DNA from 2 places in the Peribacillus simplex NBRC 15720 genome. Region 2 is predicted to be linked to the other one. Evidence: a T-box and tRNA genes for the amino acid it is inferred to sense, from the RefSeq annotation. Region 2 holds a T-box; the other holds one or more tRNA genes.

Region 1 (4,402 bases), 640 kb from region 2:
CCAACGGGCCAACTGGCGGAGAAGGAGGGATTTGAACCCTCGCGCCGCTCGCGCGACCTACACCCTTAGCAGGGGCGCCTCTTCAGCCTCTTGAGTACTTCCCCATGGCTCCGCAGGTAGGACTCGAACCTACGACCGTTCGGTTAACAGCCGAATGCTCTACCACTGAGCTACTGCGGAACAATATGAATATGGTGGGCCTAAATGGACTCGAACCATCGACCTCACGCTTATCAGGCGTGCGCTCTAACCAGCTGAGCTATAGGCCCATATTTGGAGCGGGTGAAGGGAATCGAACCCTCATCATCAGCTTGGAAGGCTGAGGTTTTACCACTAAACTACACCCGCGAAATGGGGCGACTGATGGGAATCGAACCCACGAATGCCTGAACCACAATCAGGTGCGTTAACCACTTCGCCACAACCGCCGTAATATTATAAGATATGGTGGCTCAGGACGGAATCGAACCGCCGACACAAGGATTTTCAGTCCTTTGCTCTACCGACTGAGCTACTGAGCCACAAATGTATTGAATTTAAAGAATGGCGGTCCCGACGGGAATCGAACCCGCGATCTCCTGCGTGACAGGCAGGCATGTTAACCGCTACACCACGGGACCTAATAATTGCGGGGACAGGATTTGAACCTGCGACCTTCGGGTTATGAGCCCGACGAGCTACCGGACTGCTCCACCCCGCGACGGTAATAATGAAACGATTCGCATCAAGTTTTCGTGTATATTGTTTCGTCCGCTTCCTTTATGTAAGGCTGTTTCAAAACAACTTGCTGCTTTTTAAAAAAATGGAGGAGGTAGAGGGATTCGAACCCCCGCGGGATTTGACTCCCCTGTCGGTTTTCAAGACCGATCCCTTCAGCCGAACTTGGGTATACCTCCACGGCTTTAAAAAAATGAATATGGTGGACCTTGTAGGACTCGAACCTACGACCGGACGGTTATGAGCCGTCTGCTCTAACCAGCTGAGCTAAAGGTCCTTATATTTATTGGTAGCGGCGGAGGGGATCGAACCCCCGACCTCACGGGTATGAACCGTACGCTCTAGCCAGCTGAGCTACACCGCCAATATAATATAAGTATCTGATTGAAAAATGGTGGAGCCTAGCGGGATCGAACCGCTGACCTCCTGCGTGCAAGGCAGGCGCTCTCCCAGCTGAGCTAAGGCCCCATTCATTAAAAATCACGTGGTCGGGAAGACAGGATTCGAACCTGCGACCCCTTGGTCCCAAACCAAGTGCTCTACCAAGCTGAGCTACTTCCCGCAATAAAAACATGGTGCGCCCGGCGGGAGTCGAACCTACAACCTTCTGATTCGTAGTCAGATGCTCTATCCAATTGAGCTACGGGCGCATATTAAGATGGTGCCGAGGACCGGAATCGAACCGGTACGGTAGTCACCTACCGCAGGATTTTAAGTCCTGTGCGTCTGCCAGTTCCGCCACCCCGGCACATACGAAAAGTGGAGCGGAAGACGGGATTCGAACCCGCGACCCCAACCTTGGCAAGGTTGTATTCTACCACTGAACTACTTCCGCATGAAAGATGCGGGTGAAGGGACTTGAACCCCCACGCCTTGCGGCGCCAGATCCTAAGTCTGGTGCGTCTGCCAATTCCGCCACACCCGCATATAAAATGGTGAGCCATGAAGGATTCGAACCTTCGACCCTCTGATTAAAAGTCAGATGCTCTACCAACTGAGCTAATGGCTCGTGCTTGTACTATCTTAAAATGGTGCCGGCAAGAGGACTTGAACCCCCAACCTACTGATTACAAGTCAGTTGCTCTACCAGTTGAGCTACACCGGCAGGTGTAAAATGGTGGAGGATGACGGGATCGAACCGCCGACCCTCTGCTTGTAAGGCAGATGCTCTCCCAGCTGAGCTAATCCTCCATATAAAACCTGCTTGGCGACGTCCTACTCTCACAGGGGGAAACCCCCAACTACCATCGGCGCTGAAGAGCTTAACTGCCGTGTTCGGAATGGGAACGGGTGTGACCTCTTCGCTATCGTCACCAAACAATGTTAACATTTTTTCAAGACATATATTATTATAACGTCTTTTTGAGAAAATGCAAGAAGAAATTTTCATTCCTTCAAAACTAGATAATAAGAAGGTATTTCATTTTTTTAAAGCGTTGGTTAAGTCCTCGATCTATTAGTATCAGTCAGCTCCACATGTCGCCACGCTTCCACCTCTGACCTATCAACCTGATCATCTTTCAGGGATCTTACTAGCTTGCGCCATGGGAAATCTCATCTTGAGGGGGGCTTCATGCTTAGATGCTTTCAGCACTTATCCCGTCCGCACGTAGCTACCCAGCTATGCCTTTGGCAAGACAACTGGTACACCAGCGGTGCGTCCATCCCGGTCCTCTCGTACTAAGGACAGCTCCTCTCAAATTTCCTGCGCCCGCGACGGATAGGGACCGAACTGTCTCACGACGTTCTGAACCCAGCTCGCGTACCGCTTTAATGGGCGAACAGCCCAACCCTTGGGACCGACTACAGCCCCAGGATGCGATGAGCCGACATCGAGGTGCCAAACCTCCCCGTCGATGTGGACTCTTGGGGGAGATAAGCCTGTTATCCCCGGGGTAGCTTTTATCCGTTGAGCGATGGCCCTTCCATGCGGAACCACCGGATCACTAAGCCCGACTTTCGTCCCTGCTCGACTTGTAGGTCTCGCAGTCAAGCTCCCTTGTGCCTTTACACTCTACGAATGATTTCCAACCATTCTGAGGGAACCTTTGGGCGCCTCCGTTACTCTTTAGGAGGCGACCGCCCCAGTCAAACTGCCCACCTGACACTGTCTCCCACCCCGATAAGGGGCGCGGGTTAGAATTTCAATACAGCCAGGGTAGTATCCCACCAACGCCTCCACCGAAGCTAGCGCTCCGGCTTCTCAGGCTCCTACCTATCCTGTACAAGCTGTACCAAAATTCAATATCAGGCTGCAGTAAAGCTCCACGGGGTCTTTCCGTCCTGTCGCGGGTAACCTGCATCTTCACAGGTACTATAATTTCACCGAGTCTCTCGTTGAGACAGTGCCCAGATCGTTACACCTTTCGTGCGGGTCGGAACTTACCCGACAAGGAATTTCGCTACCTTAGGACCGTTATAGTTACGGCCGCCGTTTACTGGGGCTTCGGTTCAAAGCTTCGCTTGCGCTAACCTCTCCCCTTAACCTTCCAGCACCGGGCAGGTGTCAGCCCCTATACTTCGCCTTGCGGCTTCGCAGAGACCTGTGTTTTTGCTAAACAGTCGCCTGGGCCTATTCACTGCGGCTTTTCTGGGCTATTCACCCTAAAAAGCACCCCTTCTCCCGAAGTTACGGGGTCATTTTGCCGAGTTCCTTAACGAGAGTTCTCTCGCACACCTTAGGATTCTCTCCTCGCCTACCTGTGTCGGTTTGCGGTACGGGCACCTTACATCTCACTAGAGGCTTTTCTTGGCAGCGTGGAATCAGGAACTTCGGTACTATATTTCCCTCGCCATCACAGCTCCGCCTTAATGGAAACGGGATTTGCCTCGTTTCCGGCCTAACTGCTTGGACGCGCATATCCAACAGCGCGCTTACCCTATCCTTCTGCGTCCCCCCATCGTTCAAACGATGTATAGGTGGTACAGGAATATCAACCTGTTGTCCATCGCCTACGCCTTTCGGCCTCGGCTTAGGTCCCGACTAACCCTGAGCGGACGAGCCTTCCTCAGGAAACCTTAGGCATTCGGTGGAAGGGATTCTCACCCTTCTTTCGCTACTCATACCGGCATTCTCACTTCTAAGCGCTCCACCAGTCCTTCCGGTCTGACTTCAACGCCCTTAGAACGCTCTCCTACCATCGACACCATACGGTGTCAATCCACAGCTTCGGTGATACGTTTAGCCCCGGTACATTTTCGGCGCGGAGTCACTCGACCAGTGAGCTATTACGCACTCTTTAAATGGTGGCTGCTTCTGAGCCAACATCCTGGTTGTCTAAGCAACTCCACATCCTTTTCCACTTAACGTATACTTTGGGACCTTAGCTGGTGGTCTGGGCTGTTTCCCTTTCGACTACGGATCTTATCACTCGCAGTCTGACTCCCAAGAATAAGTATTTGGCATTCGGAGTTTGACTGAATTCGGTAACCCGTTGGGGGCCCCTAGTCCAATCAGTGCTCTACCTCCAATACTCTCATCTTGAGGCTAGCCCTAAAGCTATTTCGGAGAGAACCAGCTATCTCCAGGTTCGATTGGAATTTCTCCGCTACCCACACCTCATCCCCGCACTTTTCAACGTGCGTGGGTTCGGGCCTCCATTCAGTGTTACCTGAACTTCACCCTGGACATGGGTAGATCACCTGGTTTCGGGTCTACGACCTCATACTCATTCGCCCTATTCAG
Region 2 (4,402 bases):
ATCAGCATCTTTCTAATCGCGGGATTTTCTTTTCAAGGCACGGAACTGGTTGGTATTGCTGCCGGAGAAAGCGAAGAACCCGAAAAAATGTTCCGAATGCGATCCGTCAAGTATTTTGGCGCATCCTATTATTTTACATCGGGGCCATCCTGATACTCGGCCTCTTAATACCGTATACAAGTCCAAGTTTGTTGAACGGAGATGTCGATAATATTTCTGTAAGCCCTTTCACGCTTGTCTTTGAACGGGCAGGACTGGCATTCGCGGCATCCGTCATGAATGCAGTCGTGTTAACCTCCTTACTATCCGCAGGGAACTCGGGGTTATATGCATCAACACGGATGCTATGGTCGATGGCAAAAGATCATCAAGCTCCCAAATTCCTGGCCAAAGTCAACCGCAGGGGGATCCCGATGAATGCTTTGATCATGACATCCTTAATTGGAGGACTCGCCTTCTTGACCTCCATTTTAGGGGACCATGTATTTACATGGCTATTGAATGCATCCGGGCTGACCGGCTTCATCGCCTGGATTGGAATTGCCATAAGCCATTATCGCTTTAGACGTGCCTATGTTGCACAGGGCGGTGACCTAAACGAACTGAAATATAAAGCAAAATGGTTTCCACTCGGTCCGATCCTATCATTCGTCCTTTGCATGGGTGTCATTGCAGGGCAGAACTATCAAGCATTCCTAAGCGGCAGCATCGACTGGTATGGGGTCGCCGTCTCCTATATCGGATTACCGATATTCCTGGCTATCTGGTTAGGATACAAGATTTATCACAAGACCAAATTAATATCATTAAAAGATTGTCAATTCGATAAATCAGATGTGGCCTGATACCAATGGAAAAAACCTGAGATCCCTTTGGGGACTCAGGTTTTTTTGTATGAAATTCCAGTTATATCGTCGAAAATAGGAATATATCGACGAAGATCCAGCTATATCATCGAAAATATGAATATATCGACGAAAATCCAGTTATATCGACGAAAGTAGAAATATATCGAAGAAAACGGCAATTATCTATTAAAATTTGCAGTATGGTAATTTTTTCAATAAATCATTTTTTATAGCTGAATAAATGGAGAGGGTGTGCAATACTATTATTCTATGTACGATATTACTGTGGATGAAAGGAAACTGATGATGAAAGAGGCGTTTCGCGGTTCTGGAATTGGAGTCATTTTCATGGCATTCTTCGGTACACTTTGGGCTGGTATTGGTGTAATGGGATTGCAGGGGTGGGGGTTTCCCTATGTGGAACTCGCAGCCATACTCGTAGGAATCATAATGGTTATCGGCGGCATTTCATTAATTCATGCATCACAAAAAATGTCCAATCAAGTTTCGGAAAATGGGGCTAGGCGTCTTAAGCGTATCGGATTTTTGTTTAATATGGTCTTCATTGCCGAAGGTTTGCTGATCGGGATTGCCATTGCCATCTGTAACTTGATCAATCAGACCGATCTTATACCGGGAGTCATCGCCATTATTGTCGGGATTCATTTTTTACCTTTGGCCTCACTTTTCCAAATCAAGATCTACTATGCAACAGGAGCACTTCTCTGTTTATTAGCGCTTATCACATTGCTTATTGTGCCAGATACTGTCATGTTTGGAGAGCATCAAATCCTTGCACCGTTATCCTTGCTCGGCTTTGGATGCGCGCTAATTCTCTGGACCACTGGACTTACGCTATGGCTTAGAATAAAGAATTCAAGTCGAACGCTAGCCAATGAAGATTGAATCAATCAAAAAACCCGTCATGGTGAACGGGTTTTTCATTTTGATTAATTTTTCATCCAGGTCAAGAGCCTGACAATTTGAAATGGTTCATTCCAAACGAGAATGAAACTTAAAAGAAAGAATGCAGCCACAGCCAAAAATTTCGACTTTCCTTTTTCATTTTTATACATGGCCCCGAAACTGCAAAACATACCAATAAGTAACGCTCCGAATCCTGAGATCATAAGCAGCTTGGAGGCTTTAGGTAAAGCGAGGGAACAGCAAAATGATAGTGTACCAATCACTGCTAATACGATAGACCAATTGCTTAAACTTTTCATAGAGACTCCTTTTTTACTAATTATACCAATTTAGTGTTTGTAATGAAATTAAAAAATTTGAGGTTGTCACTTATGGAAATATATTGTAATATATATAACAATATAAAAATCCATTTACATTTTAGAAGCATTGATAAGGACATGAATCATTTTTACGGTCTGCAGAGAGGGAAGGGCAGCTGCGAACTTCCTGGCTTAGGAAACTGATTTACCGCCTTTGAGCTATATCGGTGAACAAGAGTAACTGATATCGTCTAAGCTGCGTTACAAGCTCCAGAGCCATGAGTGTTTCTTGCTTATGGGAAATTGGGTGGAATCACGGGTAACGCACTCGTCCCTTACTTAGGGATGGGTGCGTTTTTTATTATAATAATTATTGCCATGACAAGGACATGAATCATTTTTACGGTCTGCAGAGAGGGAAGGGCAGCTGCGAACTTCCTGGCTTAGGAAACTGATTTACCGCCTTTGAGCTATATCGGTGAACGAGAGTAACTGATATCGTCTAAGCTGCGTTACAAGCTCCAGAGCCATGAGTGTTTCTTGCTTATGGGAAATTGGGTGGAACCACGGGTAAACGCACTCGTCCCTTGCATAGGGATGAGTGCGTTTTTTTATTACTAAAAAAGGGGTGTTTATGTGATGGGTGAAAAAATGATTAAAGTTCAATTCCCGGATGGGCAGCAAAAGGAATATCCGCAAGGGATGACAGTGGAAAGTGTGGCAGGGTCCATCAGCTCAAGTTTAAGGAAAAAGGCAGTAGCAGGAATACTGGATAAGCAACTGGTTGACCTAAGTTTCAAGTTGAATAAGGATGCCGAACTGTCGATCTTGACTCTGGATTCGGATGAAGGATTACAAGTTTTACGACATACATCGGCGCATGTTTTGGCGCAGGCTGTGAAAAGATTATACCAAAACGTGGAATTAGGGATGGGGCCAGTAGTGGAAGATGGTTTTTACTATGATTTTAAGTTAGACCATCCTTTGAGTTCAGAAGATCTACAAGCTATTGAAAAAGAGATGGAACATATCATAAGTGAAAATCTGGAAATTAAAAGGATCGAAGTGTCTTATGACGAAGCTGTGAAGTTATTCGAGGGTAGAGGGGAGTCATTCAAGTTGGATATAGCAAAGAATATCCCTAAGGGTGAAAAATTAACGCTCTATCAACAGGGGGAATTCGTCGATCTATGCAAAGGGCCGCACCTTCCATCCACATCATTTGTAAAATCGTTCAAATTGACTCGTGTATCTGGTGCCTATTGGCGGGGAGACAATCAAAATGAAGTTCTTCAAAGGGTGTATGGCGTGGCTTTCCGAAAGAAAAAGGATTTACAGGATCATTTTAAATTCCTGGAAGAAGCGGCCAAACGCGATCACCGAAAAATAGGGAAGCAGTTGGAGTTATTCATGTTTTCGGAGGAAGCCCCTGGAATGCCGTTTTATTTACCTAAAGGACAAATTGTTAGAAATGAATTGGAGAAGTTCTCGCGGGAGCTTCAGACTGAAGCTGATTACGACGAAGTTCGGACTCCTTTCATGATGAACCAGCGGCTATGGGAACAATCGGGTCACTGGGATCATTACCATGAGAATATGTACTTCACTGAGGTGGATCAAACAAAATTCGCGATGAAGCCAATGAACTGTCCGGGTCATATGCTCATTTTCAAAAACAGTCTTTATTCTTACAGGGATTTACCCATCCGGATGGCCGAATTCGGTCAAGTCCACCGTCATGAATATAGCGGTGCATTGAACGGAATGCTGCGGGTCCGTACATTTTGTCAGGATGATGCACACATTTATGTTCGGCAGGATCAAATCGAAAGTGAAATTAAACAAGTGTTTCATCTGATTGATAAGGTGTATCGCACTTTTGGATTCGAGTATTCCGTTGAGCTCTCGACTCGTCCAGAGGATTCAATGGGCGATGATTCCCTTTGGCAGGCTTCTGAAACAGCCTTGAAAAATGTTCTGGAAAGCATCGGAATACATTATCAATTAAATGAAGGGGACGGGGCATTTTATGGACCTAAAATTGATTTTCATATAAAAGATGCATTAAAACGAAGCCATCAATGTGCAACAATTCAACTTGATTTTCAAATGCCCGATAAATTTGATCTGACTTACATCGATGAAAATAATGAAAAAGTTCGTCCTGTCGTCATTCATCGTGCCATTTTTGGATCGATCGATCGTTTTTTTGGAATCCTGATAGAACATTTTGCCGGTGCTTTTCCGGTATGGCTTGCCCCGGTGCAAGTACAGATCATCCCTGTCTCACAAGTTCATTTGAATTATTGTTTAAAGGTTCAAAAA

What was found. A T-box is a leader RNA that pairs with one kind of tRNA and senses whether it is charged. The one in region 2 lies ahead of thrS (threonine--tRNA ligase), so its partner is inferred to be a tRNA-Thr.
Region 1: it has a tRNA-Thr gene. The T-box ahead of thrS (threonine--tRNA ligase) is inferred to sense a tRNA for this amino acid. The anticodon was not compared.

Annotation. Positions count from the first base shown of each region.
Region 1 is NZ_CP017704.1:3,157,644-3,162,045, reverse strand. Features, by position in the region: tRNA gene BS1321_RS15240 (tRNA-Glu) at 1-10, opposite strand, end outside; tRNA gene BS1321_RS15235 (tRNA-Ser) at 14-104, opposite strand; tRNA gene BS1321_RS15230 (tRNA-Asn) at 106-180, opposite strand; tRNA gene BS1321_RS15225 (tRNA-Ile) at 193-269, opposite strand; tRNA gene BS1321_RS15220 (tRNA-Gly) at 275-348, opposite strand; tRNA gene BS1321_RS15215 (tRNA-His) at 353-428, opposite strand; tRNA gene BS1321_RS15210 (tRNA-Phe) at 446-521, opposite strand; tRNA gene BS1321_RS15205 (tRNA-Asp) at 545-620, opposite strand; tRNA gene BS1321_RS15200 (tRNA-Met) at 627-700, opposite strand; tRNA gene BS1321_RS15195 (tRNA-Ser) at 804-896, opposite strand; tRNA gene BS1321_RS15190 (tRNA-Ile) at 918-994, opposite strand; tRNA gene BS1321_RS15185 (tRNA-Met) at 1,005-1,081, opposite strand; tRNA gene BS1321_RS15180 (tRNA-Ala) at 1,110-1,185, opposite strand; tRNA gene BS1321_RS15175 (tRNA-Pro) at 1,203-1,279, opposite strand; tRNA gene BS1321_RS15170 (tRNA-Arg) at 1,291-1,367, opposite strand; tRNA gene BS1321_RS15165 (tRNA-Leu) at 1,377-1,465, opposite strand; tRNA gene BS1321_RS15160 (tRNA-Gly) at 1,478-1,552, opposite strand; tRNA gene BS1321_RS15155 (tRNA-Leu) at 1,561-1,642, opposite strand; tRNA gene BS1321_RS15150 (tRNA-Lys) at 1,651-1,726, opposite strand; tRNA gene BS1321_RS15145 (tRNA-Thr) at 1,747-1,822, opposite strand; tRNA gene BS1321_RS15140 (tRNA-Val) at 1,833-1,908, opposite strand; rRNA gene rrf (5S ribosomal RNA) at 1,920-2,035, opposite strand; rRNA gene BS1321_RS15130 (23S ribosomal RNA) at 2,154-4,402, opposite strand, start outside.
Region 2 is NZ_CP017704.1:3,795,687-3,800,088, forward strand. Features, by position in the region: partial or broken gene BS1321_RS18345 (amino acid permease) at 1-845, shown strand, start outside; gene BS1321_RS18350 (DUF7010 family protein) at 1,101-1,754, shown strand; gene BS1321_RS18355 (hypothetical protein) at 1,799-2,074, opposite strand; T-box leader at 2,196-2,416, shown strand; T-box leader at 2,447-2,668, shown strand; gene thrS (threonine--tRNA ligase) at 2,729-4,402, shown strand, end outside.